2 linked regions of the Martelella mediterranea DSM 17316 genome follow. The protein of the gene in region 1 interacts with the protein of each later gene in a pairwise test. Links are inferred from orthologs where the notes say so. Each region holds a gene or a part of one and is shown on either strand. Other genes may lie near its edges.

Evidence for each region.
Region 2: the proteins of recO (region 1) and recR interact in binary tests that used the Escherichia coli proteins (3 or more experiments, as listed by UniProt). The link is inferred for Martelella mediterranea DSM 17316 from one-to-one orthologs.

What each region holds. Positions count from the first base shown.
Region 1 is NZ_CP020330.1:3,288,258-3,302,935, reverse strand. The notes cover bases 146-3,042. They hold recO (DNA repair protein RecO), read left to right. Parts: upstream 146-1,164; coding sequence 1,165-1,920; downstream 1,921-3,042. Other genes in these bases: pdxA (4-hydroxythreonine-4-phosphate dehydrogenase PdxA), read right to left, coding at 2,741-3,042; rsmA (16S rRNA (adenine(1518)-N(6)/adenine(1519)-N(6))-dimethyltransferase RsmA), read right to left, coding at 1,917-2,744; era (GTPase Era), read left to right, coding at 220-1,143; rnc (ribonuclease III), read left to right, coding at 146-156. Also shown: more of rnc, read left to right, coding at 1-145; more of pdxA, read right to left, coding at 3,043-3,757; Mame_RS15365 (SurA N-terminal domain-containing protein), read right to left, coding at 3,761-4,714; Mame_RS15360 (LPS-assembly protein LptD), read right to left, coding at 4,963-7,164; LPS export ABC transporter permease LptG, read right to left, coding at 7,311-8,381; Mame_RS15350 (LptF/LptG family permease), read right to left, coding at 8,378-9,538; Mame_RS15345 (phosphatase PAP2 family protein), read right to left, coding at 9,577-10,311; Mame_RS15340 (leucyl aminopeptidase), read left to right, coding at 10,536-12,023; Mame_RS15335 (DNA polymerase III subunit chi), read left to right, coding at 12,038-12,487; Mame_RS15330 (hypothetical protein), read right to left, coding at 12,515-13,192; phosphate ABC transporter ATP-binding protein PstB, read right to left, coding at 13,339-14,160; phosphate ABC transporter permease PstA, read right to left, coding at 14,179-14,678. UniProt on the Escherichia coli protein: Involved in DNA repair and RecF pathway recombination.
Region 2 is NZ_CP020330.1:1,588,536-1,603,272, reverse strand. Bases 1-2,956 are described here. They hold recR (recombination mediator RecR), read left to right. Parts: upstream 1-1,153; coding sequence 1,154-1,759; downstream 1,760-2,956. Other genes in these bases: Mame_RS07425 (HAD-IA family hydrolase), read right to left, coding at 2,710-2,956; Mame_RS07430 (aminoglycoside nucleotidyltransferase ANT9), read right to left, coding at 1,831-2,610; Mame_RS07440 (LysE family translocator), read left to right, coding at 195-806; Mame_RS07445 (YbaB/EbfC family nucleoid-associated protein), read left to right, coding at 1-184. Also shown: more of Mame_RS07425, read right to left, coding at 2,957-3,321; Mame_RS07420 (ArsR/SmtB family transcription factor), read left to right, coding at 3,421-3,804; Mame_RS07415 (arsenate reductase ArsC), read left to right, coding at 3,785-4,312; arsB (ACR3 family arsenite efflux transporter), read left to right, coding at 4,314-5,387; Mame_RS07405 (disulfide bond formation protein B), read right to left, coding at 5,354-5,905; Mame_RS26595 (DUF5993 family protein), read right to left, coding at 5,918-6,070; Mame_RS07400 (RNA pyrophosphohydrolase), read left to right, coding at 6,269-6,775; bfr (bacterioferritin), read right to left, coding at 6,851-7,336; Mame_RS27250 ((2Fe-2S)-binding protein), read right to left, coding at 7,284-7,613; Mame_RS07385 (hypothetical protein), read right to left, coding at 7,759-7,947; Mame_RS07380 (complex I NDUFA9 subunit family protein), read right to left, coding at 8,062-9,033; pyrF (orotidine-5'-phosphate decarboxylase), read right to left, coding at 9,179-9,889; dnaN (DNA polymerase III subunit beta), read right to left, coding at 9,982-11,100; rsmI (16S rRNA (cytidine(1402)-2'-O)-methyltransferase), read left to right, coding at 11,302-12,195; Mame_RS07360 (YraN family protein), read left to right, coding at 12,188-12,550; and more genes. UniProt on the Escherichia coli protein: May play a role in DNA repair. It seems to be involved in an RecBC-independent recombinational process of DNA repair. It may act with RecF and RecO.

The sequences.
Region 1 (14,678 bases):
CGTTCGGGCCCCGATCACGAGCCGCGCTTCACGGTGACGGTCACCGTCAGCGGCGTAGCGCCGGAAACCGGTATCGATCGCTCCAAGCGCGCCGCCGAACAGGTGGCGGCCACCCGGCTTCTGGAGCGCGAGGGCGTCTGGACGGCCGAAAGCTGAGCCTGTCATTCTTGAACCTGTTATAATGCGGCCGCCGTGACGCGGAAAACCGCAGGAGTTGCCATGACCGAGACTGAAACCATGCCGGTGGGCGCCGACACCCGATCCGGCTTTGTCGCCCTGATCGGCCCGACCAATGCCGGCAAATCCACGCTGGTGAACCGCCTTGTCGGCGCCAAGGTGACGATCGTCAGCCACAAGGTGCAGACCACCCGCGCCACGCTGCGCGGCATTGCCATCCACGACAAGACGCAGATCGTGTTCATGGACACGCCCGGCATCTTCAAGCCGCGCCGCAGGCTGGACCGCGCCATGGTGATGGCCGCCTGGAGCGGCGCGCGCGATGCCGACGTGATCATGCTGCTGGTCGACAGCGAGCGCGGCCTCAAGGGCGATGCGGAGGCCATTCTCGAAGGCCTGAAAGAGGTGCGTCATCCCAAGATCCTTGTGCTGAACAAGATCGACCGTGTGCGCCCCGAAGACCTGTTGAAGCTCGCCTCGGCCGCCAATGAGGCGATCGATTTCGAGGAGACCTTCATGATCTCCGCCACGAACGGTTCAGGCTGCGACGACCTGATGGACTATCTGGCGAAACGGCTTCCCGAGGGCCCCTGGTATTATCCCGAGGACCAGATTTCCGATCTGCCGATGCGTCAGCTCGCCGCCGAAATCACCCGCGAGAAGCTGTTCCTGCGGCTGCATCAGGAACTGCCCTATTCCTCCCATGTCGAGACCGAGAAATGGGAAGAGCGTAAGGATGGCTCGGTGCGCATCGAGCAGGTGATCTACGTCGAGCGTGACAGCCAGAAGAAGATCGCGCTCGGCAAGAACGGCGAGGCGATCAAGGCGATTTCCATGAGCGCGCGCAAGGAGTTATCGGAGATTCTTGGTCAGCCGGTTCATCTTTTCCTGTTCGTGAAAGTGCGGGAGAACTGGGGCGACGATCCGGCCCGCTACCGCGAGATCGGGCTCGATTACTCGGATTGATCCGTCGGGAGACGCAGCACCTTGGAATGGCAGGATGAGGGCATTGTTCTGGGAAGCCGCCGCCATGGCGAGACCAGCGTGATCGCCGAGGTGATGACGGTCGATCACGGCCGCCATCTCGGCATGGTGCGCGGCGGCCGGTCGCGGACCATGCGGCCGGTGCTGCAGCCGGGCAACCGGGTCTCGCTCCACTGGCGCGCGCGGCTTTCCGAGCATCTCGGCGAATTCCGGGTCGAGCCGATCGAGCAGCGGGCGGCGCTCCTGATGCTCTCCGCGCCGGCGCTGCACGGCGTCCAGGCGATGGCTTCACTGCTGCGGCTGCTGCCGGAACGTGATCCGCACCGTCATCTCTGCGCGGCGATGGAGGTGATCATCGCCCATCTCGATGATGCCAGCGCCGCCGGTGAACTGTTCGTGCGCTTCGAGCTGGCGCTGCTCAACGAACTCGGATTCGGCCTCGATCTCGCCCAATGCGCGGCGAGCGGGGTGAGGACGGACCTTGCCTATGTGTCGCCCAAGTCCGGACGGGCGGTCTCCAACGCAGCCGGAACGCCCTATGCCGACCGCATGCTGGCGCTGCCGGTGTTTCTGCGACCGGACATGAACGAGGCTGCCGACCGGGCCGATCTGGAAGCCGGCTTCCGGCTGACCGGATTTTTCCTGAACCGTCACGTCTATGAGCCGCGCGGCCTGAAGCCGGACACGGCGCGCGAAAGCTTCATCCAGGCCACGCTGAAGGCTCTGGACGCTGCCTCTACCGAACATCAGATTCGCTAAAGATTTCGGGCAAGCTCGCAGAATTCCGCGATGCTGAGCGTCTCGGCGCGGCGCGTCGGATCGATGCCGGCCTTGGCGAGCAGCGCTTCGCCGCCGAGGCTCTTGAGGCTCTGGCGCAGCATCTTGCGGCGCTGGCCGAAGGCGGCCTGCGTGACTCGCTCCAGCGCCGAGGCTGCCACCGGAAGCGGTTCGGCGCGGGGCGTGAGGTGCACCACGCTGGAGGTCACCTTGGGCGGCGGGGTGAAGGCCTGCGGCGGCACGTCGAAGGCGATGCGCGCCTGTGTGCGCCATCCGGCGAGCACGCCCAGCCTGCCATAGTGATTGTCGCCGGCTTCCGCGACGATGCGCTGGGCGACCTCCTTCTGGAACATCAGCGTCAGCGATTGCCAGTAGGGCGGCCATGCGCGCGGCAACAGCCAGTTCACCAGAAGCTGGGTGCCGACATTATAGGGCAGGTTGGAGATGATCCTGACCGGGCGATCGCCGGCAAGCGCCGCGAAATCCGTTTTCAGCGCGTCGCCGCCGATGATCTCCAGCCGACCCGGATAATGAGAGGCGATTTCCTCAAGCGCCGGCAGGCAGCGCTCGTCGCGTTCGATGACGGTGAGCTTCTCCGCGCCGAGCGAGAGGATGGCGCGCGTCAGCCCGCCGGGGCCGGGGCCGACCTCGATGACATGGGCGCCTTCAAGATCGCCGGCGGTGCGGGCAATCTTCTGGGTGAGGTTGAGATCGAGCAGAAAATTCTGGCCGAGCGCCTTCTTCGCGTCGAGATCATGGGCGGCAAGAACTTCGCGCAGCGGCGGCAGGTCGTCGATCTGGCTCATGCGGCGTTTTCCGAAAGCTGCGCCGCAAGCTTGAGCGCCTCTTCCAGGCTGGTCGGATCGGCAACCCCCTTGTCGGCGATATCGAAGGCCGTGCCGTGGTCTGGCGAGGTGCGCACGAAGGGTAGGCCGAGCGTCACGTTGACGCCGGCCTCGAAGCCGAGCGTCTTCACCGGTATCAGCGCCTGGTCGTGATACATGCAGATCGCCGCATCGTAGCGGGCGCGGGCGGCGGCGTGGAACATGGTATCGGCGGGCAGGGGGCCGACGACGTCCATGCCATCGGCGCGCAGGCGCTCAAGCGCGGGGCGCACGATTTCCTCGTCCTCGCGGCCGATCGTGCCCTGCTCCCCGGCATGGGGATTGAGGCCGGCGACGGCGAGGCGCGGCGCGGCAAGGCCGAAGCGGGATTTCAGCTCTTGCGCGGTGATGCGGATCGTATCGACGATCAGCGCCTCATCAAGCGCGGCCGGCACGTCCTTCAGCGGAATATGGATCGTGACCGGCACGACCCGCAAGGCCGGGCAGGCGAGCATCATCACCGGGCGTAGCTGCTTTCCGGTCTCGCGCCCGGCAAGGGCGGCCAGGAACTCGGTATGGCCGGGATATTTGAAGCCGGCGCTGTAGAGCACCGATTTGGCGATCGGATTGGTGACCACGGCGCTCGTCTTGCCGCGCAGGGTGAGCTTCACCGCGGTTTCGATCGCCGCGATGGTGCCTTCTCCGGTCGCGGGATCGGGTTTGCCGGGGGCGGTGGTGAGCGCGGTGTCGATCGCGAACACCGGCAGGGTCTCGTCGAAGCGCTCAAGCGCTGCCTCCGGCGCGGTGATCTCGATCGGAATATCAAGGCCGAGCATTTCCGCGCGCGCGGCGAGAATGCGCGGATCGCCGAGAAAGATGAAGGGCGGCAGGCCGCTCTCGCCGCGTCTGTGCCATGCCTTCAGGGCGATCTCGGGGCCGATGCCGGCGGGATCACCCTGGGTAAGCGCCAGCGGTTTCCTGGTGAGATCTGCCAAGGATTACGACTTGCCCGGGGTGACGATCTGCGCCTTGTCCCGCAATTCCTCGAGATACTTCTCGCTCTCGGCGTCGGTATCCACCTCGGCGGAATCTTCCTTGGCGCTCAGCACCAGGCGGGCGGCATAGTCGTCATTGGCGGTCTTGCGCTCGCACACGGCCAGGAACTCGGCGCCCACCGGCGTGGTGATGACGGAGGTGGTGTCGCCGCTCGACTTGATGACCGCGTCCTTCCACTGGGCCGGCAGTTGCGGTTCAAGGAAGCGGCCGAGATCGATGACGGTGACGTCGTTCATGGTCGCGGCGAAGGAAATCGCCTGATCGCAACCCGGAAACTTCTTGCGCGCGGCCTCGGCCTCGTTCTTGCGCTTGCCAAGCAGCGAGCCGCGCTCTTTTTCCGGCACCACGAAGACGATCCGCTTCAGCAGGTACTCGGTGGTTTCGGGCTTCTTGCCTTCTTTTTCGGCCGCTTCGAGCTGGGGGATGAACTCGTCGTCGGGAAGCAGCGTGTTGGCGCCATAGCGGGCGCGCAGAAGCTGGCCCCAGCTCATGCTGACGGCGATGAAGAACTTGAAGTGCTCGACCCCGACGCCCGCCTGGTTGAGAATGCTGCTCATTTGGGCGACGGACATGTTGTTGCCATTGGCGAAGTTCTGGAAGGCGTCATCGACTTCCGTCTGGGTGACGGATGCGCCGCGGAACGCGATCTCCGACTGCTTCAGCGCCTGGTCGATCATCGCCTCGCGCGCCTTGGCGTCGGTCGCGCCCTTGGTGCCCATCAGCCGCAGCAGGGCCTTGCGCTTTGCGATATCGTCGTTGGTGATCGGCACATTGTTGACGATCACCTCGATATCGACGGTCCTGGCGAAAGCCGTCTGGGCAGGCACGCCGAAGATCGATGCGGTCGCGATCACAGCAGCGGCAAAGGCATTCACGGTAAATCTGGCGGCGTTCATGTCTTATTCCTTTCCCCGGCCGGGGCGAAAACGCCAACCGGCCGCATCGGTATCTTGTGTCAGCGGGGCGTCACGGCCTCCCAGGAAGCGATCGAATACACCCGCTCGCTTCAAGCCCCGCATGGCTTCAGGAGACATGTAACACCGGGCAACGGGCCGCATGTCGATCCTGAACCTGTGAGGGAAATGTTTTGTCCATTTCGGCGGCAAAAGCAAGGCATGGCCGCGATTCGTTGTTTGAGGAAATGCTAGAAACTGCCGCCGAAACTGTCGGAGCCGATCGCGATATCGCCGAGCGTGCGCAGCGTCAGACGTGCCCCGATCGTCCAGTCGACACCCTTGGCATCGTTGGTATCCCAGCTTTCCTGATAGGTGATCGAAAACAGGGTGCAGATGTCCTCATAGGTCAAACCCACCCAGCGGCGCGTCAGGACATTGTTGCTGAGGTCGTAGGTCAACGAACCCGAGACGCCCCAGTTGTCGTTGAACCGGAAGGTGCTGGTGGATTTAATCTCGCTGTTGCGCTCGTCATAGGCATAGCCGGGCTGGGCCATGACATTGGTGTAGTCGAGCGCGGTGTCGAAGCGGGCGGAGGTGTAGGTGATGCCGGCATCCGTGCGCTGCAGCGAGAAATCGGTCTCGTCGAAACGGGCCGAGCCATTGAGGCCGATGCCGAAGGGGAACGAAATCTGGGCCGCGCCGACATAATCGGAGCGTTCGGTTTCAAGCCCGGATTCCATACCGACGCCGACGAGGTCGGGCGAGGCGAACGAGTTCGCGCCGGCAAGCTGGAAGGACTGGCCGAAAAGGCCGTCGACCATGATTCCGTTGTCGTAGACGCCGCGATAGCGCAGCCCGATATTGGCGCGGGTGCCGCCCTCGACGCGATCATAGCCGGAGAACTTGTCGCGATCGAACAGCGTGGTGGCATCGAACACGAAGCTCTGGCTGTCCTCGTTCGGCAGGCCGCCGGCATATCGCTCATCGGGACGGACGAAAATCTGGCCGATCGGCTCGACGATATGCGAGCTGAATCCATTGGTGATCAGCATCGGATATTTGACTTCGAGGCCGGCCGTCAGCATCGCGCGGGCGGCGGCGTCCTGATCAACGAAATTGCCGGCATAGTTGTAGGTGCCCGGCGCGATCTGGTTCGGATTGTCGACGTTCAGCAGGTAACCGTCGGCGCGCGCGGCCAGGATCGGTGTAAGCTGCAGGCCCTGCGGCGTGGTAAAGGTCTTCTTCCACTCGACCTCGCTGGTCAGCCTTGTGCTGTTGCCCTGAAGGCCCAGGAACCGATCGTTGACGGCAGTGGGCACCACATCGTTCTTCTGCCGGACTATGTTTGTGAGATTGTTGGTCACGGAAAGTTCGCCGCCGGCGAACGGGCGCGGGGCGATATAATCGTAATCGATCACCGGCAGAACGATCGCCTGCTCGTCTTCGCTGGCGTTCTGGCTGTTGGCGTCCTGAACGTCGAAATAATTGCCCTTGATGGACAGCGAACTGCGCTTGCCGAGGCCTTCCAGGTAAACCTGGTTGTTGAAAATCCGGTCGTCATGGCCGTCGATCGAATAGGTCCGCGCGAAATTGGTGTCGCTCTGCACCATGACATCCCAGCCGAACACCCAGCGCGGGTTGATCTGGAATTCGCCGGTGGAGGCGACCATGCCGCGCAGGTCATTGTCGGCATCGCTGGTGCCGGCGGGGAAGCGGCTGCTGCCCAACTGGTCGATGCCGGCCATGCGCAGCGTGTGCTGGCCATTGCGGTAGCGCTTGCGATATTCCGCCTCCAGCAGAAAGCCCTGCTGGGTGTAGCCTGTCCCGGTGAAAGTGACGTCCGCGCTCGGGCCAAGCGGAATGTAGTAAGGCACGGAAATGCCGAAACCGAGGTTTTCCTCGACGGTCGCCGAGGGGAACAGAAAACCGCGCTTGCGCTTCACGCTGGCGTCGGGAACCGTCACGGTCGGCAGGATCGCGATGGTGTGGCCCAGAAGCTGGAACCGGGGATGCTCCAGCCGCACCGTCTTCTCGACGCCGTTCTGGATGACGCGCTGGGCCCTGATCTGCCAGAAGGGCGGCTTTTCCGGATTTTCCGCGCAGGGAATGCAGGCGGTGTAGACGCCGTTTTCCAGCACCATGACGTCGTTGTCGATTCGCTCGGCGCGCTCGCCGGCGATCGCGATATCTTCCGGGGTGCGAACGCTGATGGCGTCGAGAAAGCCGTTGGCGAAGTCGTCGGTGACGTCGAGTTTTTCGGCGCGCAGCCGATTGCCGTCGGCGTCGATAACCTCGATGCCGCCGAAGGCCATCAGCTTGCCGGCCTTCTGGTCGTATTCGACCTTGTTGGCGACCATGCGGTAGCCGGCGTAATAAATCTGGACGCCGCCGAGCGCGTAGACCTGCTGGGTGTCGTGGTTGTAGACCAGTTCATTGGCGCTGAGCAGCATCGGTCCCTGGTCGTCGGCGGGCGGCTCGGGCAGCACGCCTTCTTGCGCTACGGCCGAGTAATGCAGCCCCGCTCCGGGCGGGGTCAATGCGGTGGCAAGGACCAGGAGCCCGGCAAGGCGATATGCGCTTAATTTACGCCGAGCCACTAACCATCCTCCTGATGCAGCAATATCGTCAAACCCAATGCCATCGCTACGACAACCGGAATCCAGGCTGCCAGAAGCGGGGACAGGATTCCGCTGCTGCCGAACGCCTTTACAAGAACACTCGTCACATAAAGCAGAAACCCGGACAGGATGCCACCCAAAATAACAGTGGGCGACTGCGCGAAGCGCGAAAACTTCAGGCAGACCGTCGCGGCGATCAAAGTCATCGCGACCAGCAATAATGGCAGGGAAAGCAGATAGTTGTACTGGGTTTCCAAGGCGCTTGTCGAAGTTCCGAACTGGCGCGCCAGGGTAATCTGTCGCGGCAAGGCGAAGAAGCTTACGAGATCGGGCTGGACGAGGTGCTGCTGGACGAAATCCTCCTCCAGATTGGTCTTCACCTGAACCTCGTCCATATGTGTGGATAATTCGCCCGCCTCGGTCTGTGTCACATCGTGCAGCGTCCACGAGCCATCGCTCAACACGGCGCGCGTTGCATCCTGACGCTTGGCGATTCCCCCTTGGTCGTCGAAATAGATGACGACCGCATCGAGCAGTTCGGTCCCGTTTTCTGCAATGCCGCGGCCGCCGATGATCGTGTCCTGACCGTCGGTGATCTGTCTGAGCCACGGCACAACCTGATCCTGCTTGCCGCCGACGGCCTCGAGCCCGAGGGCCCGTTTCTGGCTCCATGAGGCAAGCGGATTGAGCGCCAGCACGCTTGCCGCGCCGAGCAGGGCCGCGCCGACTACGAACGGCATGATGAACTGCCACACCGAGATTCCCGCAGCGCGGGCGACCACGAGTTCGTGGCGGCGGTTGAGCGCGATCAGCGCCACCATCGCCGAAAACAGCGCGATGAAGGGTATGGTCTGCTGCAGGATATAGGGCAGGCGCAGCGCGGTGATCAGCAGGGCGTCGACCAGGTTCTGTCCGGCTTCCTCGGAAATATTGCCGACCACCTCGCTGAAATCGATCAGGTAGATGATCGACACCACGCCGAACAGGAACCACAAGACGGTGATCACGTAGCGGACGAAGAAGTAGCGGCCGAGCACGGAGAAAATCATGCCGCACCTCCGCCATCGGCCCTGCGCGGCAGACGGAACAGCGCGGCCATCATCCGGCCGAGCGGCCCGGTCTTTCGCCGCGCCCGGCGCGGCCGCAGCAGGAGATAGAGCCCGATAGCCAGCGACACAAAGATGATCGCATAGCAGACATAGACGAAGAACGGATCGTTTTCGGCCTGATTGGAGCTGAAGTGGGAGAGCAGCCTGAGCAGCAGCGTCAGCCCGAACGCGCTTGCCATCGGCGGCACGCGCCGCTCGCGGTGGGAGCGGGCATCGCCGACGATCACGATGGTGAACACGGCGTAGATGAAGGGCAGGGTCCAGTCGGTTAGCCGGCGGGTGAGTTCGGCGCGATAGGAGCCGGGATTGCCGAGGTAATCGGGGTCGTCCTGCGGCGGGTTCAGCAGATAGGCGAGGCCCCGGTCGGTCGCGCGCCTGCGGGTCTGGCTCTTGTCGCTGGTGAGTTCGGAAAGGTCGAAACTGTAGGAGTCGAACTGAACGATGGAAACGTCGCCGTCCTGATTTTCGCGCTGCACTTGGCCGTCGCGCATAATCAGCTGGCTGCCGCTTTCATCAACCGCGCCTTCCTTAGCGTAATAGATGTATGAGTTGTTCGGCTCGCGGTAATCGGCGACGAAAAGCCCCTTCAGCACCCGGCCGGACAGGCGCTCGGAAATCTGGATGTAAAGCCCGTCCTCGACCTCGCGGAAGGTCTTTTCCTCGATCACGGAGGAGAGAAGATCGGCGTAGACGGAGGCGATCAGGCTGCGGGCCTCGGCGCGCGAGCGCGGCTCGATATAATTGTCGAGCACGAAGGAGAACGCGCAGAGCACCACGGCGAACGCTAGAATTGGCCGGTAGATGATGGAGCGTCCGGCGCCTGCGCCGTCGATCACCGCGAGCTCCGAATCATTGTTCATCGACGTCAACGTCTGTGCCGTGCCGAGCACGATGCCGAAGGGCAGGACGGTCGGAATCACGGTCGGGAGAATCAGCGTCGCCAGCGTCAGGAACGAAACGATCGACTGGCCGCTGTCGGTCACCAGATTGATGCGCCCGAGCACCTGCGTCAGCCACAGCACCGCCAGCACCGGCAACAATGTCGCCAGGAACATGCGCACAACCCGCGCCAATATGTAGCGTTCCAGTATCTTCATGCCGTTAGGTGTCGTGCGTTGCGGAACGCGGACCGACCTCAGGTCGTTTCGCGAAGCGGGCTGACGTGCTCCTTTCTGGTGAAAATGTAAAGACATCCGGTGAAAATCACCAGCGATGCAAGCCATCCGAGTATGATATCCGAAAGATAATGGCCGCCATAGGCCAGCCGCATCGCCGGCGAGGCCAGCGAAAGTGCGATCAGCGGCGGCATCAGCAGGATCCGGAAGCGCTCCGGCACCAGGAAGATGGCATAGCAGAACAGCCAGCCGGCGCCCGCGGCCTCGCCGGAAACGAAGGAGCAGTTCGACTGGCATGCGCCGGAAAAATCGCCGGCCGGAACGAAGGTCAGATCGCCGCCGAAAAGATCGGTGTTGCGCGGCCTCGGCCGGTGGGAAATCTCCTTCAGCACGCTGTTGACCAGCAGGCCCGGGCCGATGATCAGCGCGACGAGCCCGGCCAGGAGCCTGCTGGCGAGCGCCTTGTTATAAGTCGCGCCGTGATGGGACCAGACGATGATCAGGCGATAGATCAGGGTAAGACCGAGAATGATCGGCAGGTAGAAGATCGCTTCGCGCAGCAGGCCGAGCACGGCATCGCCGGAAATCGGAAAGCTGCCGCAGATGCTGCCGGCGGGCGCGTCCGCAGAGCAGGCGGCCTGATGAAAGAAAGCCCTGGAGGCCGCGAGATCGATGCCGGGAAAGAGGTAGAAAACCACGAGCAGGAAACACCACAGCGCCAAAAGCAGAATGAACGCGGCTTTCAGTGGTCGCATCGTGCCAAAGCGCCCCGGCAGTTTCTCAAGCCATTGGTGGTGTTGCTGCAATGCGGCGTTTTCCGGTTTCGTTGGCGGCGCGGCGCACACACCGTTTCCATTTTCGTCGTTTTAAGTGTTATGAGAACCGGGTCAACCATTCTTGGCCGGTTGCGTTAACAAGGGGTGGATTTCTTTCTCACCCCATCCTGTCAATTCCGTGACACCAGAACCCGGAGCATGAAATGAAGTTCTCGATTTCCTTTGTCGACAAGGCCGAAAGCGCCGGAAACACCGCGATTGTCCTGGCGAGCGCCGGTCATGTTCCGGCGGGCCTTCAGGCGGTCGGGATGGGCGAGACGCTTTATGAGAAGGCCTCGGCCACCGCCGGCTTCAAGGCGAAATTGTGTTCGACGCTCGATCTGCTCGCGCCTGCCGAAAGCGCTGCGGCGCGGATCGTGCTGATCGGGCTCGGCGAGCGCGACGCGCTTTCGGCCAATGCCTGGCTCAGGGCCGGCGGCAAGGCCGCCGCTGTTGCCGGCAAGGCCAAGAAACTGGTGGTCTATCCGGACAGCGCCGCAACCGCGTCCGAGCTTGCGGACTTCGCGCTCGGCATGATTCTCGGCGGCTATTCCTTCGATCGGTTCAAGACCACGGGCAAGGACGATGAGGCGGATGAGAGCGGACGCGAGATCCCGGTCGAGATCGTCACCGGCGATGTCACCGCCGCCAATACTGCTTTCGCGGATCGACAGGCGGTGGGCGAGGGCGTGGTGCTGGCGCGCGAACTGGTGAACCTGCCCGCCAATATTCTCGGCCCGCGCGAATTCGCCGACAAGGCCGAGGCGCTTTCGGCGCTCGGTGCCAAGGTCGAGATTCTCGATCGCGACAAGATGGAAGAGCTCGGCATGGGCGCGCTGCTCGGCGTCGCCCAGGGTTCCGTCCGTCCGCCCTATCTCGCCGTCATCCAGTGGAACGGCGGCGGCAATGACGAGCGCCCGATCGCCTTTGTCGGCAAGGGCGTGGTGTTCGACACTGGCGGCATCTCGATCAAGCCTGCGGCCTCGATGGAGGACATGAAGGGCGATATGGGTGGTGCTGCCGCCGTGATCGGCGTGATGCACACGCTTGCCGCGCGCAAGGCCAAGGTCAATGTCGTCGGCATTCTCGGCCTTGTCGAGAACATGCCGGACGGCAATGCCCAGCGTCCGGGCGATATCGTGACGTCGATGTCCGGCCAGACGATCGAGGTGATCAACACCGACGCCGAGGGCCGGCTGGTTCTCGCCGATGCGCTCTGGTATTGCAAGGAGCGCTTCAAGCCGCGCTTCATGATCGATCTTGCAACGCTGACCGGGGCGGTCATGGTGGCACTCGGCGCGCACCGCGCCGGCCTGTTTTCAAATGATGACGGCCTCTCAAAGGAGCTTTCCGACGCCGCCGAACGCACCCAGGAAAACCTGTGGCGCCTGCCGCTCGGCGACGAGTATGACAAGATGATCGACAGCCGCTTTGCCGATATGCGCAATACCGGCGGCTCGCGCTATGCCGGCTCGATCACTGCCGCGCAGTTCCTGAAGCGTTTCGTGGGCGAGACGCCCTGGGCGCATCTCGATATCGCGGGCACTGCCATGGGCGCGCCGAAGAGCGAGATCAATGGCGGCTGGGCCTCCGGGTTCGGCGTCAGGCTTCTGGACGAACTGGTGCGCGCCCATTACGAGGCACGTGACTGAGGGCAGCGACGTTCATGGCGGAGATCCTGTTCTATCATCTGACGGAATCGCTGCGCGACGCGGCCCTGCCGCCGCTTGTCGAAAAAAGCCTGGAGCGCGGCTGGCGGGTCGCGATACAGGCAACGAGCGAGGCGGAGCGCGACCGGCTGGACGAGGTGCTGTGGACCTTCCGCGCCGACAGTTTCATCCCCCACGGACGGGATGACGAGCCGGATACGGAGCGCCAGCCCGTGCTCCTGACGATCGCGGAAACCAATCCCGGCAAGGCCGATATCCGCTTCTTCATCGAGGGCGCGCCGGTCTCGGGCGTCGAGGACTATCAGCGCGTCGTAGTGATGTTCGATGGTCACGATGTCGACGAACTGACCGCGGCGCGTGCGGAGTGGAAGCGGCTGAGGCAAAGTGAGCATAGCCTCACCTACTGGCAGCAGGGCGAGGGCGGTCGCTGGCAGAAAAAGGCGTGAGGGCCGCTTCCTTCGTTGCGGCGGGCGTCAGCTCGCCTCCACCGCCTCAGGCTTCGCGATCAGGCTCTCATCCTCGTTTTCCTTCAGGAATTCAGCAAAATAGCGCTTCAGCTTCGGGATCTTGATGAGCTCGTCGAATGAGTATTTATGCGCGTCGCGCACCAGCGTGGACGGATTGAAATAGGCCTCGGCGTTTTCCGGCGTCAGCACGAAGGGCGGCTTGCCCTCGCGGCCGAGAATATAGCTCATGATCAGCGCGCCGGTGCGATGATTGCCTTCGATATAAAGCTGGGGGCGGCTGAGCACGCGGACATAGACGCCGGCCGCGCGCTTGCGTACCGGTTTGCCTCTGTGGCGCTCGTACCAGTCCACGAGCCCGCCGATGTCGCCCAGTTCACGGTCATAGAAATGGGCTTCGGTGCGCTCGATGTGATTGCGGAACTCCGCGCGCCGCTCCCTTTCGGAACCGCAAAGCACGAGATGGTTGAGTTCCAGCAGGTGGTGAAACTGCCCGATCCTCAGGATATCCGTGTTGTCGCGCAGCAACTGGTCGACATAGCTGTAGCCCTCCATCATGTGCTCGACGATACTGTCGGACATGCCGTCGCGCTGCATCGTCAGGCGCGCATTGATAAGGGCGAACTGCCGCTGGGTCTCGCGCAGCCTTTCTTCGATCTTTTCAAGGTCGAGTACGTGTTTGAACATCTTGGTTTCCGCTCAACCCTAGATTGGGTTCGAGTTTGACAGCGTAGCGAAGCGTGTGTTGAAATCAACGGCTTCGTTGCGGATATCAAAAGGGCGGCTTCCCGAAAGAGCCGCCCGAAATGCGTCGATTGCGACCTTGTCGTGGATCAGCTGAACTCGCCGGAGAGATATTCCTTGGTCAGCTGCTGCTTCGGGTTTTCGAAGATCTGCTTGGTCGCGCCGACCTCGACCAGGAAGCCGGTGCGGCCGCCCTGCGACATGTCGACCGAGAAGAAGGCGGTCTTGTCGGCAACGCGGATCGCCTGCTGCATGTTGTGGGTCACGATCGCGACCGTGTAGTCGTTCTTGAGCTCCAGCATCAGTTCTTCGATCTGGCGCGTGGCGATCGGGTCCAGCGCGGAGCAGGGCTCGTCCATCAAAAGCACGGTCGGCTCGGTGGCGATCGCGCGGGCGATGCACAGGCGCTGCTGCTGGCCGCCCGAAAGCGACAACCCGTTCTGCTTCAGCTTGTCCTTGACCTCGTTCCAGAGAGCCGCGCGGCGCAGCGCCTTTTCGACGCGACCGTTGATATCGCCCTTGAAGCCGTTGAGGCGCAGGCCGAATGCAACGTTTTCGAAAATGCTCATCGAGAACGGGTTGGGCTGCTGGAATACCATGCCGATATGGCGGCGCACGACGACCGGATCGACATTCTTGCCGTAGACATCCTGCCCGAGGAAGTGGACGTGACCTTCAAGGCTGAAGGAGGGGATCAGGTCGTTCATGCGGTTCAGCGAGCGCAACACTGTCGATTTGCCGCAGCCCGACGGGCCGATGAAGCCGGTGATCTTGCCCTTTTCGATGTCGACATCGGAATCGCGCACGGCGAGGAAATCGCCGTAGAAAATCTTCTCGATCCGCGCGCCGATCGCGACTTCGGGGCTGACATCGGCGGTTTGGGCGGTATTCATTTCCAGTGTGGCGGACATAGTTTTAAGACCTTTTTCCTAAACGCGGCGCGTGCCGAAGGAGCGGCTGAGGATGTTGAAGACAAGCACGATGAGCACAAGCACAAGCGATGCGGTCCATGCGAGTTCAATCTGGTTTTCATAAGGCATTGCCGAGAAATTGTAGATCAAGATCGACAATGACGCTGTGGGCTCCGTGAAGCTTCCGATCCAATAATTCGAAAACAGCGCTGTAAACAGCAGCGGGGCCGATTCTCCGGACGCGCCCGCAACCGCCAGCATGACACCGGTCATAACACCGGGAAGCGCCGTCGGCAAAACAATTCTGGTGGCGACCTGTGTGGCATTACAGCCCATGCCATAGGCCGCGTCCTTCATGCGCTGCGGCACCATCCGGAAGGCCTGCTCGGAGGTCAACAGGATGGTCGGCAGCATCAGGATCGCCAGCGAAAGCCCGCCGGCGACCGCCGAATAGGTCTTCATGACGATGACGAGCCAAGCGTAGACGAAAACCCCGGAGAGGATCGACGGAAACCCGG
Region 2 (14,737 bases), 1.7 Mb from region 1 along the record:
CGACATGCTGTCGATCAAGATCGATCCGAGCCTGCTTAACGGCGACGAGGCCGAGATGCTGGAAGACCTGATCGTCGCCGCCCACCGCGACGCCAAGGACCGCGCCGGCGAGAAGGCGGAGGAAATGACCAAGGAACTGACCGCCGGTCTGCCGATCCCGCCCGGCATGAAGCTGCCCTTCTGAGGACAGCGCCATGACGCTCGGCGCGCTCGCCCTGTTCGCCATCACGCTGTTCGTCGCCGCCGGCTCTCCAGGGCCGAGCGTGGCAGCCCTCGTCGCCCGCGTCTTGTCGCGCGGGCACCGCGACGTGCTGCCGTTTCTGGCGGCGATGTGGCTGGGCGAGGCGCTGTGGCTGACGCTGGCGGTGTTCGGGCTGGCGGCCGTCGCCACCAGCTTTCATGGCGTGTTTGTGGCGATCAAATGGGCGGGCGTCGCCTATCTTTTCTGGCTCGCCTGGAAGATGTGGTTCGCAAGGACAGAGACCGCCGGCGCGGAACTGCCGCAGGCAAGCTCCGGCTGGAAGATGTTTTTGACCGGCATCAGCATCACCATCGGCAACCCGAAGATCATGATGTTCTATGTGGCGCTGCTGCCGACGATCCTCGATCTCGCAAGCGTCACCCTTGTCGGCTGGCTGGAACTCACCGTCACGCTGCTGCTGGTGCTCGCCGTGGTCGATCTCGCATGGGTGTTCCTGGCCACCAGGGCCCGCCGGCTGCTGAAAAGCCCCCGCGCCATGAAGATCGCCAACCGCCTCAGCGCTGGCATGATCGGCGGCGCAGCCGTGGCGATAGCGACGCGGTAGGGTGGGAAATGACTGGGTCCTCGCGGTTTGCGTGAGCCCCCCTCATCCGGCCTGCGGCCACCTTCTCCCCTCAGGGGAGAAGGGGCGGCGCTCCGCGTTCGACGATGGCGTCGGTCGGAGACACCGAGCATGCCCCACGCTCCCCCTCTCCCCGTGGGGAGAGGGTGGCGCGGATGCGCCGGGTGAGGGAGCAGCGCCTGCCGTCATTCCACAATCTTCGCCTTGTCCGCGGGCGTGACCCTAAGCACCGGACAAAACCATCAAAGCAGGTGTGGAATTGAGGGCAGGTCTTGATCCCACGCCGGATAATGTTTCCATTGCCCGCCGCAATCGGATAAAGCGCACTCATGGCAAAACGAGTCACCGGTCCCGAAATCGAAAAACTGATCCAGCTTCTGGCGAAGGTGCCGGGGCTTGGGCCGCGGTCGGCCAGGCGCGCGGCGCTGCATCTGATCAAGAAGCGCGACCAGTTGATGGGCCCGCTCTCCGGCGCGATGCAGGATGCCTATGACAAGGTGCAGATCTGCTCCACCTGCGGCAATGTCGACACATCCGATCCCTGCACGATCTGCACCGATCCGACCCGCGACCAGGGCCTCGTCATCGTGGTGGAGGATGTCGGCGATCTGTGGGCGCTGGAGCGCGCGGCGGCGCTCAACGCCGCCTATCACGTGCTCGGCGGCACGCTGTCGCCGCTTGACGGCATCGGGCCGGACGATCTCACCATCGCCGCCCTTGTCGACCGGGTGAAGGCCGGCGAGGTGCGCGAACTGATCATCGCCGTCAACGCCACCGTCGAGGGCCAGGCGACCGCCCACTACATCACCGATCAGCTCGAAGGCCTCGACATCAAGGTGACCCGGCTTGCCCATGGCGTGCCGGTCGGCGGCGAACTCGACTATCTCGACGAGGGCACGCTGGTGGCAGCGCTCAGGGCGCGGACGAGCCTGTAGCTTACGCGGCTCTCCCGCTTCGATATTCGTGAACTGGCAACCACTGGACCAAGGTTCGTCCAGCCGGAAACCTATCCTGATTTCAGCGCATTGCTGACGCATTCGCCGAGACGCTCCGCCAACTGCCGGGCGGCGTCGCCCTGGTTCGTCCAGTCGTCTGCGACCTCGCCAAGATAGGCCCGGCGCGCATGGTCGAGCATCATGACATCCGGGTTCGGGAGGCGTGGGATCGCCCAACTGGCGGCGGCGTCCTTCGCGAGGAATTTCCCCGTGCTGGCCGTGTACCACATTCGCGCAAACGTCAGCAGGACATTCCGCTCGTCGCCGCGCAGCCCGCTCAGCAGACCGGGAAGGACATCGCGCATCGCCTGCCGGACATGCTCTATCGAGACATCCGGCAGCAGTTCCCCCACATCTGGCCCGAGCAGGGAAATGGCCTGCTGACGAGCCTGTGCGATAATCAGGGAATATTCGGGATCACGTTCGGGTATCGGGATCTCACCGGCCTCGAAGGCGCTCCGCAACCACTCTCCGTAGAGGAATTCAGCCTGCGCCGGGTAGTCACCGCCCGCAAGGTCAGCCTTGCAAAATACCATGACCTCAAGGCAACGGGGCGCGCCGGCTGCGGCAGGGTGACGACCGGAGAGGCGCAAAAGGTCCATCAGCAGAGCTTTGCGCTGGCTCGCGGTCAGCGCGGCGTCAACAACCGCCAGCAGATCAATGTCGCTCTGCGGCCGGAGCCCGCCCGACACCGCAGACCCATGCAGACAAGCACCGAGCAGCGCATCGCCCAGAACGCGGCGCAGGAGAGCCAAGGCCGACTGTATCTGTTCATTTTGATAGGGCTGCATGCCGTCGTTCTAGCCGACATTGCGCATCATCGGAAGGCGACATCAGCGATCAGGCACACCGTCTCCTCCTCGGCGTCTATCCGTGACAACCCCGTCTCCTTACCCGCCGTCTCGCCCGACAGCGTCCAGCAGCGCCTCAAGGTCTTCGCCGCCGGTCCAGTGAAACGCGCGCCAGCCGAAGGCCCGAGCCGCCTCGATATTCTTGAACTGGTCATCCACCAGAACATGGTCCGCTCCGGTAAAGCCGCTCTTTGCCTCGGCTGCCTCGAAGAACGCCGGATCCGGCTTCTTCGCGCCCACAGCCGCCGAATAGACGATCCCGTCGACGCGATCGGAAAGGTTCAGTTGCGCCATCAGGTATTCCGCGCGCAGATGTTCCTGGTTGGTGGCTAGAAAGATGCGGGTTCCGTGCGCGCGCAGCCGGTCGCAGGCCGCAAGCACATCATGGTCGATCGTCGAATCGCGCTCGAACCAGTAGGCCATGAAATCATCCGGCGAGACCGGCGCTGCCAGCACCGGCAGGCATTCCTCCAGCACCTCGCGCAGCGCCTTCCTGCCGGCGACGATCTCCGGCCAGTGCGGTATGAAGAAATGGGTTTCGAGCATGTCCGGATCGATGCCGAGATCACGCTCGATATCGCGGGCCCAGGACTGGCCGTCCGGGCCGCTGATGACGACGCCGTCGACATCCAGCATCAGGCACTTGGTCATGTCGCTCACTCCGCAAGCTTCCGGCCCCTCATACCCTTCCCGATCGCGAAGGCCAAGGTCGATGCTTGACAAAGATCATATATCCATTATTCTGGATATATGGATGAGAATCAGACAATCGCGGCGCTGGCCGCACTGGCGCAGTCGACCCGGCTTCAGACCTTCCGGCTGCTTGTGGAAAGCGAACCGGACGGCATCGCCGCGGGCGAACTCGCCCGCAGGCTCGACGTTCCGCAAAACACCATGTCGGCGCATCTTTCGACGCTTTCCCGTGCCGGCATCGTCGTCAATGAGCGGCAGGGACGTTCGATCATCTACCGGGCCGATCTGGAGCGCTTCCGCGCCGTCATGCTCTATCTCCTGCAGGATTGCTGCGGCGGCAATGCGGACCTCTGCGCGCCGCTGATCGAAGGACTTGCACCCTGTTGCGCCAATGCCGGCCCCACCCACGAGGACAACCGAAATGACCGACCGGATCTATAATGTTCTGTTTCTCTGCACCGGAAATTCCGCCCGTTCCATCATGGCGGAGGCGATCCTGAACAAGGAAGGCGCCGGCCGTTTCCATGCCTTTTCCGCCGGCAGCCGGCCGAAGGGCGAGGTTCATCCGCTGGCTCTCAAGACGCTTGAGACCATGGGCTACCCCACGGAGGGCTTCCGCTCCAAGAGCTGGGACGAGTTTTCCGGACCCGATGCCCCCGAGATCGATTTCATCATCACTGTCTGCGACAATGCAGCCGGCGAGAGCTGCCCGATCATGCGCGGCAGCGGCAGGCGCGCCCATTGGGGCGTGGAAGACCCGGCAGGCGTTTCCGGCACGGAAGAACAAAAGCTGCGCGCCTTCGCCCAGACCGCGACATTCCTGAAAAGCCGGATCATGGCCTTCCTCAATCTGGCCCAGGAAACCATCGATTCCGCAGGGATCGACACGCATATGAAGCAGATCGGCGCCATGGACGGCGCAACCGAGAAAAGCACGAAGGCCATCTGACATGTCCACCTTTGAACGCTACCTGACCGTCTGGGTGGCTCTGTGCATCGTCGCAGGCGTTGCGCTTGGCCATTTCTTCCCCACGGCCTTCCATGCCATTGCCGCCATCGAGGTCGCCAGGGTCAACCTTCCCGTCGCCGTGCTGATCTGGCTGATGATCATACCGATGCTGCTGCGGATCGACTTCGCCGCCCTTGCAGGCGTCGGCCGCCACTGGCGCGGCATCTCCGTCACCCTGTTCGTCAACTGGGCGGTGAAGCCGTTCTCCATGGCACTGCTCGGCTGGCTGTTCATCGGTTGGCTGTTCCGGCCCTATCTGCCCGCCGACCAGATCGATTCCTATATCGCCGGGCTGATCATTCTGGCAGCCGCGCCCTGCACCGCCATGGTGTTCGTCTGGTCGAACCTGACGAAGGGCGAGCCGCATTTCACACTGTCGCAGGTCGCCCTCAACGACGCGATCATGATCGTCGCCTTCGCGCCGATCGTGGCGCTGCTCCTCGGCCTGTCGGCGATTACCGTGCCGTGGGACACGCTGGTGCTGTCGGTCGGGCTCTACATCGTGATCCCGGTGATCATTTCCCAGATTATCCGCCGCTCGCTGCTTGCGGGCGGTTCAACGGTGCGGCTGGATGCCCTCCTTGCGCGCCTTCAACCGGCCTCGCTGGCCGCGCTGCTGGCCACGCTGGTGCTGCTGTTCGGCTTTCAGGGCGAACAGATCATCGCCCAGCCGATGATCATCGCGCTGCTGGCCGTGCCGATCCTGATCCAGGTCTATTTCAACTCCGGCCTCGCCTATCTGCTCAACCGGGCGGCGGGCGAGCAGCATTGCGTTGCCGGACCGTCGGCCCTGATCGGCGCGTCGAACTTCTTCGAGCTGGCCGTCGCCGCCGCCATCAGCCTGTTCGGCTTTCAGTCCGGGGCGGCGCTCGCCACCGTTGTCGGCGTGCTGATCGAGGTGCCGGTGATGCTGTCGGTGGTCTACATCGTCAACCGCAGCAAGGGCTGGTATGAAAGCGGAGCCGCGGTTGCCCGCAACCCTCACCGCCCGGAGAGCGAGTCCAGCGCCTCGTAGCTCGTCGGGTTGTCCGGGCAAAGGCCGAGCCCGCATTCGGCCAGCGTCGAGACGCCGTTGCCGAGCGTCATCAGCGCGAAGAACACGACCGCCACAAGCCCCAGCCCCGAAAGCCGGCGGGCCGGGGCGGTGGCAAAGCCGCCAAGCACCAGCATGACCGCCGAACCGAGAATGACCAGCGCGAACACCAGAAAAGCCCAGGTATAGAAATGTAGGCCGAGGAAGGGATCGCCATAGGCCCCGGTGCCCGGCACCACATGCAGCGCCACCTGCCGGAGCGCCGGCACCGCGCCGGAAAGCGCGCCCAGGATCATCAGCCCGTAATGGCGCGGCGCAACCCCGAAAATGACGTTCAAAGCCAGTCCCACGCCCACCATGACAAAGCCAGCGCGCTGCAGCAGGCAGAGCGGACACGGCAGTTCGCCATAGGCAAATTGTGCATAGAAGGCAAACAGCAGCACGATGGAAATCGCCAACAGGGCAAGCGCGTTCAGTGTCGCGGCCAGTTTTTCACTCATGGCGTTCCCCTCCTAAAGCGACAGATCGAGCGTATCGGTGGCATGGAGCCGGTAGAGCACGACAAGCAGCAGCAAGCCGGCAATCGTGAGCGCCACCGCCGCCCCCTTTCGATCCTTCAGCGCCAGGTAAACCGTGCCCGCGCCGATAAAAAACGGAAGTGCCATCATCCGAAAATCCCCCTCTGCAATACGACGCAAGACATGGCAGGCTTTTCAGGCGCCTGCAAGCAATACGCCGGGGGCACCAGACATTTTATACGCCACGCCAAGCGGCAGCATCTGGCGGGAACGAAGGAATTCCCATTCGCCGCGCTTTGCTTTAGGCATGGCGGAAAGAAACCCCATCGGACGAGACTTTCTCCCATGCGCAAAGCCCATGAACTGCCCTACCGGCCGAATGTCGGCGTGATGATCCTGAACCCTGAAGGCAAGATCTGGCTCGGACGACGCCTGTCGGAAAACAATTCGGAATCCGACGGCTCCCCGCAGCTCTGGCAGATGCCGCAGGGCGGCATCGATCCGGGTGAAACGCCCCTCGAGGCCGCAACCCGCGAGCTTTACGAGGAGACCGGCATGAAATCGGTGGAACTCATCGGAGAGGCGCCCGGCTGGATCAATTACGACCTGCCCGACCACCTGATCGGCATCGGCCTGCGCGGCAGGTTCCGCGGCCAGACCCAGAAATGGTTCGCCTTCCGATTTCTCGGCGACGACAGCGAAATCGCGATCGATCCGCCGCCGGACGGCCATGAACGCGAGTTCGACGCCTGGCAATGGGCCGATATCGAAACCCTCCCCGGGCTGATCGTCACCTTCAAGCGCGCGGTCTATGAAAGGGTCGTCGACGAGTTCCGGCACCTGACGGACTGACGAGCGGGCCGCGCACCATAAAAAAGGCCCGGACAAATCCGGGCCTTAGAGAATCACGAAAGTGCCAGGGAGCGGTTATTCGGCACTCTCGCTCGATGCGGCGTTGAGCTGGGCATATTTCTGCTCGCCGATCGAATCCAGCAGATCGAGCTGGGTTTCGAGAAAGTCGATATGGCCTTCCTCGTCGATCATCAGTTCTTCGAAGAGCTTCATGCTGACGTAATCGCCAGCCTCGTGACAGATGTCACGGGATTCCTTGTAGGAATTGCGCGCTTCGTATTCGCCGGCCAGATCGGATTCAAGCACTTCCTTGACGGTCTGGCCGATACGCAGCGGCGCCACGGTCTGAAGGTTGGGATGGCCTTCGAGGAAGATGATGCGGTCGATCAGCTTGTCGGCGTGATGCATTTCCTCGATCGATTCGGCGCGCTCTTTCTCGGCGAGCTTCGTCAGACCCCAGTCTTTCGTGAGACGGTAATGCAGCCAGTACTGATTGACGGCGCCGAGCTCAAGAAACAGAGCTTCGTTCAGCCGTTCGATAACTTTTTTGTCGCCTTTCAATGTCCGCTCTCCTGTTCTTTTGGTGGAACTCTTTGAGGCGGCTCAAAAAATCACATATCTCAGCTTCGGTCGAGTCACTATTTTTATGATAGGCCTCGGTCGTGCGGACAATGATATCGGCGACATTCGGGAAGCATCCACAGCAGCGGCCGCGCTTGGCCATGCGGTGATAAACCTTGGCGGGAACAATAAGCTGCCAACAGTCCTCGTCGAGCAGCTCGACGATGGTCTGTTCAATTTCCTTTTCGGTAATGAAATTGCAACTGCAAACCAGCATGCTTCCACCATTGACATAAGTCTCTGATGAGAGCTGTTTTGCAAAAGGCGAGGCTGATTGTCAAGATTAAATTATCGTCAGCCCGTCACCAAGGCCCTCACGAAAGCTTGAGCCGGGCCGGACGGAAAATGATCAACGAATGGAATCAGTTGACGGCCGCCAGCGCGCAGGGGTCGACCCCGTAGGCGGGCGCACAGCCGGGCTTGCCCGCGGCAATGCTGCCGGGAGCGGCGAGCGAGGCCGCCATGATCATCAATGCCGCGCCTGCGAACAAAACAGCGATAGACTTACCCATCGTTTCAGAAACCCTTTTGATACGAACCCGCTTGATCATCTTAGCGATGACTTTCCAATAAACAGTAAAGGCGCAACTACTGTGACAGGTTCCCGAATGTGGCGAAATTTTTGCGAAATTGTGGGCAGGATATGCACCCGCCCCATTTTACCGTCAAGCGATTTTCCCGAACTGACCGTGCTGTCGGTACTGAACGAGGTAAGTGCGCAACACCACCTCAAGCTGTGCCGGGCGAATGCCGAGGCCATCGAGCGTGCGCCCCTCCGCCTGCGCTTCTTCGGAGACAACATTGTCCGCTTTCAGAAGCTTGACCTGGTCGGACGTCAACGGCGGCGCGATGAACGGAATGAGGCTGGCAATGCTGCCGAACAATGAAGCGAGGCCGAACGGCATGGAGAGGAGCGCGCGCTTGCGGCCGGTCACCGAGAGCAGCAGTTCGAGACATTCGCGGAAGGTCAGCACGTCGCGACCGCCGAGTTCGTAAACCTTGCCGCCCTCTAGCTTGCCTTCGACGGAACGCGCGATCACCTCGGCGACGTCGCCGACATAGACCGGCTGGAACTTCGTCTCGCCGCCGCCGATCAGCGGCAGGATCGGCGAGATCAGCGACATCTTTCCGAACTTGTTGAAGAAGTCGTCCTCAGGGCCGAAGATGATCGAGGGCCGCACGATCACCGCGTCGGGACAGATTTCGCGGATCGAGGCTTCGGCCACGCCCTTGGAGCGGGCATAGTGTGACGGGCTGTCGGCATCGGCCCCGATGGCGGACACGTGCGTGAGCTTCGCCCCTTCGGAGCAGGTGACTTCGGCCACCAGACGCGCGCCTTCGGTCTGCACCGCATCGAAGCCGTTCTTGCCGCTCTCGAACAGGATGCCGACGCAATTGACGACATGGTCGGCGCCGTGGATGGCGCGGCGCACCGATTCCTCATAACGCAGATTGGCCTGCATGAAGGTGATCTGGCCGACATTGCCGAGCGGCTGGAGAAACAGGGCGAGGTCGGGACGGCGAACGGCAACGCGAATGCGATAGCCCCGTTTGGCCAGCGCCCGGACGACATAGCGACCGACAAAACCGGAACCGCCGAAGACCGTAACCAGCGGGGGAATGTTCGATAGCGTCATGACAAGCCTCTCGTTTGGATGATAGCTCCCCCTTAGCCCAATTGACCGCGAAGGTGAAGGGACAAGAGGTCGCGGCGGTTAATAACGCACAGCCTCGGCGGGCCGCCGTGGCCGCTGCGACACAGGCCGCGGCGCGCGGGGTGTCTCAGCCGTTCGCGGCCCCAAGTATCTCCGCCTCGATGTCATCGACAATCCGCCGGGCGGCGGCTTTCGGGTCGTCGGCCTTGACGATCGGACGGCCGACGACGAGATGGCTCGCGCCGGCGGCGATGGCATCGCGCGGCGTCATCACCCGCTTCTGGTCGTCGGCAACGGAGCCCGCCGGACGGATGCCCGGCGTCACCACCGCCATCTCGGGTCCGATCACGCTGCGCACCGTTCGCGCTTCGGCTGCCGAACAGACCACCCCGCCCATGCCGGCCTCGGCCGCCTGGCGGGCGCGTTTCTCAACCAGGTCCGCGGCAGTTACTGCATAGCCCGCTTCGATCAGGTCTTCGTCGTCCATCGAGGTCAACACGCTGACGCCGAGCAGGCAGAGCGGCGAACCGGCCGCCGCCGCGACAGCCGCGCGCATCGCCTTCGGATAGGCATGCAGCGTCAGCATGGTCACGCCCATCTTCGCGATGTTCTCGACGCCCTTTGCCACTGTGTTGTCGATGTCGAGCAGCTTCATGTCGAGAAAGACCTGCTTGCCGTCCTCGGCCAGTTCGCGCGCAAAGGAAAGCCCGCCGGCGAAGGCGAGCTGATAGCCGATCTTGTAGAAGGAAACGGTGTCGCCAAGCGTTTCGACCATGGCTTCCGCTTCGGCCACGGTCGAAACGTCCAGACCCACGATAAGGCGGTCGCGTGCAGGCATGTCATCGGCTCCTTCGTCTCGTTTCACTGCGATGCAATTGACACAAAACCGCCCGCGCGAAAAGCGAAAAAGCCCCGGCCCTGCCGGCTGCGCTAGACCCGCATCGGCATCAGCACATAGAGCGCGTTCTCGCTGTCGGTGTCGCGCACCAGCGTCGGCGAGCCGGCATCGGCGAACAGGAACACCGCTTCGTCGCCGGTCAACTGACCGGTGATATCGAGCAGATACTTGGCGTTGAAGCCGATATCCATCGGCTCGCTGTCATAGCCGACGGCGAGTTCATCCGTGGCGCTGCCCGAATCGGGGTTGTTGACGGTGAGCGTAAGCTGGCCTTCGGCAAGCGACAGCTTGACCGCACGCCCGCGCTCCGACGACACGGTGGACACGCGGTCGACGGCCTTGGTGAAATCGGCGCAATCGATGCGCATCTCACGGTCATTGTTGGCGGGAATCACGCGCTGGTAATCCGGGAAAGTGCCGTCGATCAGCTTGGAGGTGATCACCACCGAACCGATGGTGAAGCGGATCTTGGCATCCGACACCTCGACCGCGACAATAACCTCCGGATCATCGAGCAGCTTCTGCAGCTCGCCGACCGTCTTGCGCGGTATGATGACGCCCGGCATGTTCTCGCAGCCCGACGGCGCGTCGATTTCGGCGCGCGCCAGACGGTGGCCGTCGGTGGCGACGGCGCGCAGCTTCAGCGCCTTGCCCTCGGCCATGGCGTGGAAATAGATGCCGTTCAGGTAATAGCGGGTTTCCTCGGTCGAGATCGCGAACTGGGTGCGGTCGATCAGCATCTTCAGGTCGCTCGCCTTCAGCTTGAAGGCGTGGCTGAAGGAACCGGCCGTCAGATCGGGAAAATCCTCCTGCGGCAGGCATTGCAGCGAGAATTTGGATTTGCCGGAGGCAACCGAGATGGTCTGGCCGTCGGTGGCCGTGGCCAGCGACACTTCCGCGCCATCGGCGAGCTTGCGCACGATTTCGTAAAGCAGATGCGCCGGCACGGTGGTCGCACCCGCCTGTTCGACCATCGACGCCGTCTTTTCGGTGATTTCGAGATCGAGGTCGGTCGCCTTCATCTCGAGATCGTTCCCTTCGGCCTTCAACAGCACATTGGAGAGAATCGGTATGGTGTTGCGCCGCTCGACCACGCGATGCACATGGTTCAGGGACTTCAGCAGGTTTGATCTCTCAAGCGTGATACGCATGACTTTCGCTTTCACTCTTATTGCGCGGACGGCGACTGGCATGCGCCGCAGGGGCGCAGGCGGGGTGACAAAATGACAGCAAATCCGTCCGGATTGCAAGGGGTGAGACCCCTTACTCCCCATTGATCGCAGGCTGAGACCCCACGCCCCTTGCGAGCGCTCCCATGCCGTGGTCAAACGAACAATGAAAATGCCGGGACAATGGTGATGGAAGACAACAGCAATCGGTTCGAAATCGCGGGCCATCCGATAGAGGCGCGGCCTCTTTCGCCGGGCCTTTATCTGGTGGCGACGCCGATCGGCAATCTCGGCGACATCACCATCCGCGCGCTGGAGACGATTGCCGGCTGCGACATTCTCGCCTGCGAAGACACCCGCGTGACCCGCAAGCTGCTCGATCGCTTCGCGATCCGCAAGCGCCCCTATGCCTATCACGAGCACAATGCCGAAAAGGCAGGCGAGAAGCTGATGGAAGCGCTTTCCGAAGGCAAGACGGTGGCGCTGGTCTCCGATGCCGGCACGCCGCTGGTCTCCGATCCCGGCTACCGGCTGGCGCAGCAGGCGATTGCCGCCGATGTCAAGGTGGTGCCGATCCCCGGCGCGTCCGCGCCGCTCGCCGCCCTCGTCGGCGCCGGCCTGCCGAGCGATGCCTTCCTGTTCGCGGGCTTCCTGCCGGGCAAGGACAAGGCGCGCCGCGACCGGCTGACGGAACTCTCCGACGTGCCGGCAACGCTCGCCTTCTTCGAATCCCCGCATCGCATCGCCGCCACGCTGGACGCCGCCAGCGAGGTGCTCGGCGGCGAGCGGCCGGCCGCCGTCTGCCGCGAACTGACCAAGACCCACGAGACCTTCCGCCGCGGCTCGCTTGCCGAACTGGCGGACCTTTATCGCGACGAGACGGTCAAGGGCGAAATCGTGCTGCTGATCGGGCCGCCGCTGGCCGGGGCCGCCCCGGATGCAGGCGATGTGACAGCGCTCCTGAAAAAGCTCGCGGCCGAAATGCCGGCGGCGAAAGCGGCGGCACAGGCCGCGAAGGAAACCGGCCTGCCCCGCAAGGAACTCTACCAGCAGCTTCTGGCGCTGAAGGATGGCTGACGCGCCGAAAGCCCGGCGCAAGGCCGAACGGCGCGGACATCGCGCCGAATGGCTGGCCGTGCTCTATCTGCGCCTCAAGGGCTACCGCGTCGTCGCCACCCGCTACAAGACCCATGCCGGCGAGATCGACATCATTGCCCGCAAGGGCGATCTCGCCGTGTTCATCGAGGTCAAGGCGCGGCGCGAGGCGCAGGTGGCGATCGACGCAGTCACCCCATCCGCCATGCGCCGCATCCGCGCGACGTCCGATGTCTGGCTGGCGCGCCAGCCCGATTTTCACCGCCTTTCGCAGCGCTACGATATCGTCGCCTGCCTGCCGGGCCGCCTTCCGCGCCATTTTCCCGACGCGTTCTGACCCCGAGCCGCGCGCTTTTACAATTCTGCAACAAAACCGTCGTCTGCCCGTCACGCAGCAAGGCTACCTCCCCGGTAATCATCGCTATCGATGATTTTGAGAACCGGGGAATTTGATCATGAAGAAATTTGTTCTGGCCGCGCTCGCCGCCGGCCTTTCCACGTCGACCGCTTTCGCCGCCACCGACATCACCTGGTGGCACGGCATGGGCGGCAAGAACCAGGAAGTCATCAACCAGATCGCCGAGAAGTTCAACGCATCGCAGGACGCCTGCACGCTGACGCCGGTTTCCAAGGGCACTTATGAAGAAGCGCTCGCCGCCGGCATCGCCGCCTTCCGTTCGGGCGAGCAGCCGAACATTCTCCAGGTGTTCGACGCAGGTGCCGCCACCATCATCAACGCCAAGGGCGCTGCCGTTCCGGCCGAAGACCTGATCAACGACGCTGGCTACACCTTCAACCGCGAAGACTTCATCGAAGGCGTGCGCTACTTCTACGCCGACAGCGACGGCAAGTTCGTCGGCATGCCGTTCAACTCGTCGGCGCCGATCATGTACATCAACACCGAAGCCTTCGAAAAGGCCGGCGTCGAGCCGCCGAAGACCTGGGAAGAGTTCGAGGAAATCGCGCCTGCCCTGAAGGATGCCGGTTACGTTCCGCTCGTCCAGTCGCAGCTCACCTGGGAAATGACCGAGAACTTCTTCTCGCGCAACAATCTCCAGTTCGCGACCAACAACAACGGCTATGACAGCGTCGAGGGCACCGAGATCCTGGTGAACACGCCCGAGCACGTCATGATGTATGAGAAGCTCAAGGATTGGTACGACAACGGCTATTTCGGCTATTACGGCGCCGGCTGGTCCGATAACCAGAAGCCTTTCGAGGAAAACAAGGTTGCGCTGTGGATCGGTTCCTCCGGTTCGTTCGGCGGTCTGCAGAGCACGGCCCAGATGCCCTTCTCGGCGACCTTCCTGCCCTATTGGGGTTCGATCGACGGCGCTGGCACCAATTCCTTCATCGGCGGCGCGGCGCTCTTCGCGCTTTCCGGCAAGTCCGACGACGAGAACAAGTGCACGGCCGACTTCTTCCAGTTCCTGACCTCGCCGGAAATCCAGTACTTCTATCACAAGTCCACCGGCTACGTTCCGGTCACCACCGCGGCCTATGAACTGGCCAAGGAAGACGGCTGGTATGAAGAGCAGCCGGTTGCCGAAGTCGGCATCCAGCAGCTTTCGCTGCCGGGCGGCGAATGGTCCAAGGGCTACCGCATGGGCTTCTACCCGCAGATCCGCGAAGTGATGGAACGCGAATACAACAAGATCTTCGCGGGCGAGACCTCGGTTCAGGACGCGATGGCAACGATCGAGCAGGAAGGCAACGCCCTTCTCGCCCGCTTCGCCAAGACCGCCGGCAACTAAGGCGCCGCATACGAAAATTGCCGGTCCGGGGGTTAACGCCCCCGGATTTTGGCGTATTTGCCAAATGCAATCCCCGTCGCAAACGGCGGTCGCGTTTGCTCTGCATGATGGAACTTGCTCCCAATACTCTCTCCCGCTTGCGGGAGAGATGCCCCGAAAAGGGCAGTGAGGGTGATGCAGCCTTTCCAATCGTGAGGGCGTTCGCGGGGTGGGTCTCCCCCCTCACTGTCGCTCTCCCCTCCGGGGCGAGAAGACTTGGGGGCCATGCGGCATAGGCGGGTTCGTCGCCCCGACCGCAACAGGAAACAGAAAATGAAGCGCGTCCAGTTCAATTCGGCCCTGCTGCCCTATCTTTTCGTGCTGCCGCAGATGGCGATCATCGTGATCTTCTTCTACTGGCCCTCGGCACAGGCGATCCGTTCGTCCTTCTTTCTGGAGGACCCGTTCGGTTTCGGCGAGACCTTCGTCGGCTTCGACAACTACGTCGATGCGCTCACCTCCTCCTACTATCTCCAGGTCGCGCGGTTCACGGTGATCTTCACCATCATCGTCACCTTCCTGTCGCTGACCCTAGGGCTGCTGCTCGCCTCCAAGGCCGACGACGTGATCCGCGGGTCGAGCAGCTACAAGACGCTGCTGATCTCGGTCTATGCGATCGCCCCGCCGGTTGCGGGCCTCTTGGGCATGATGTTCTTCGACCAGCATATCGGCCCGTTCGTCAAAATGGCGTCCTGGTTCGGCTGGGACATGAAGGTCGGGATCAACTATTT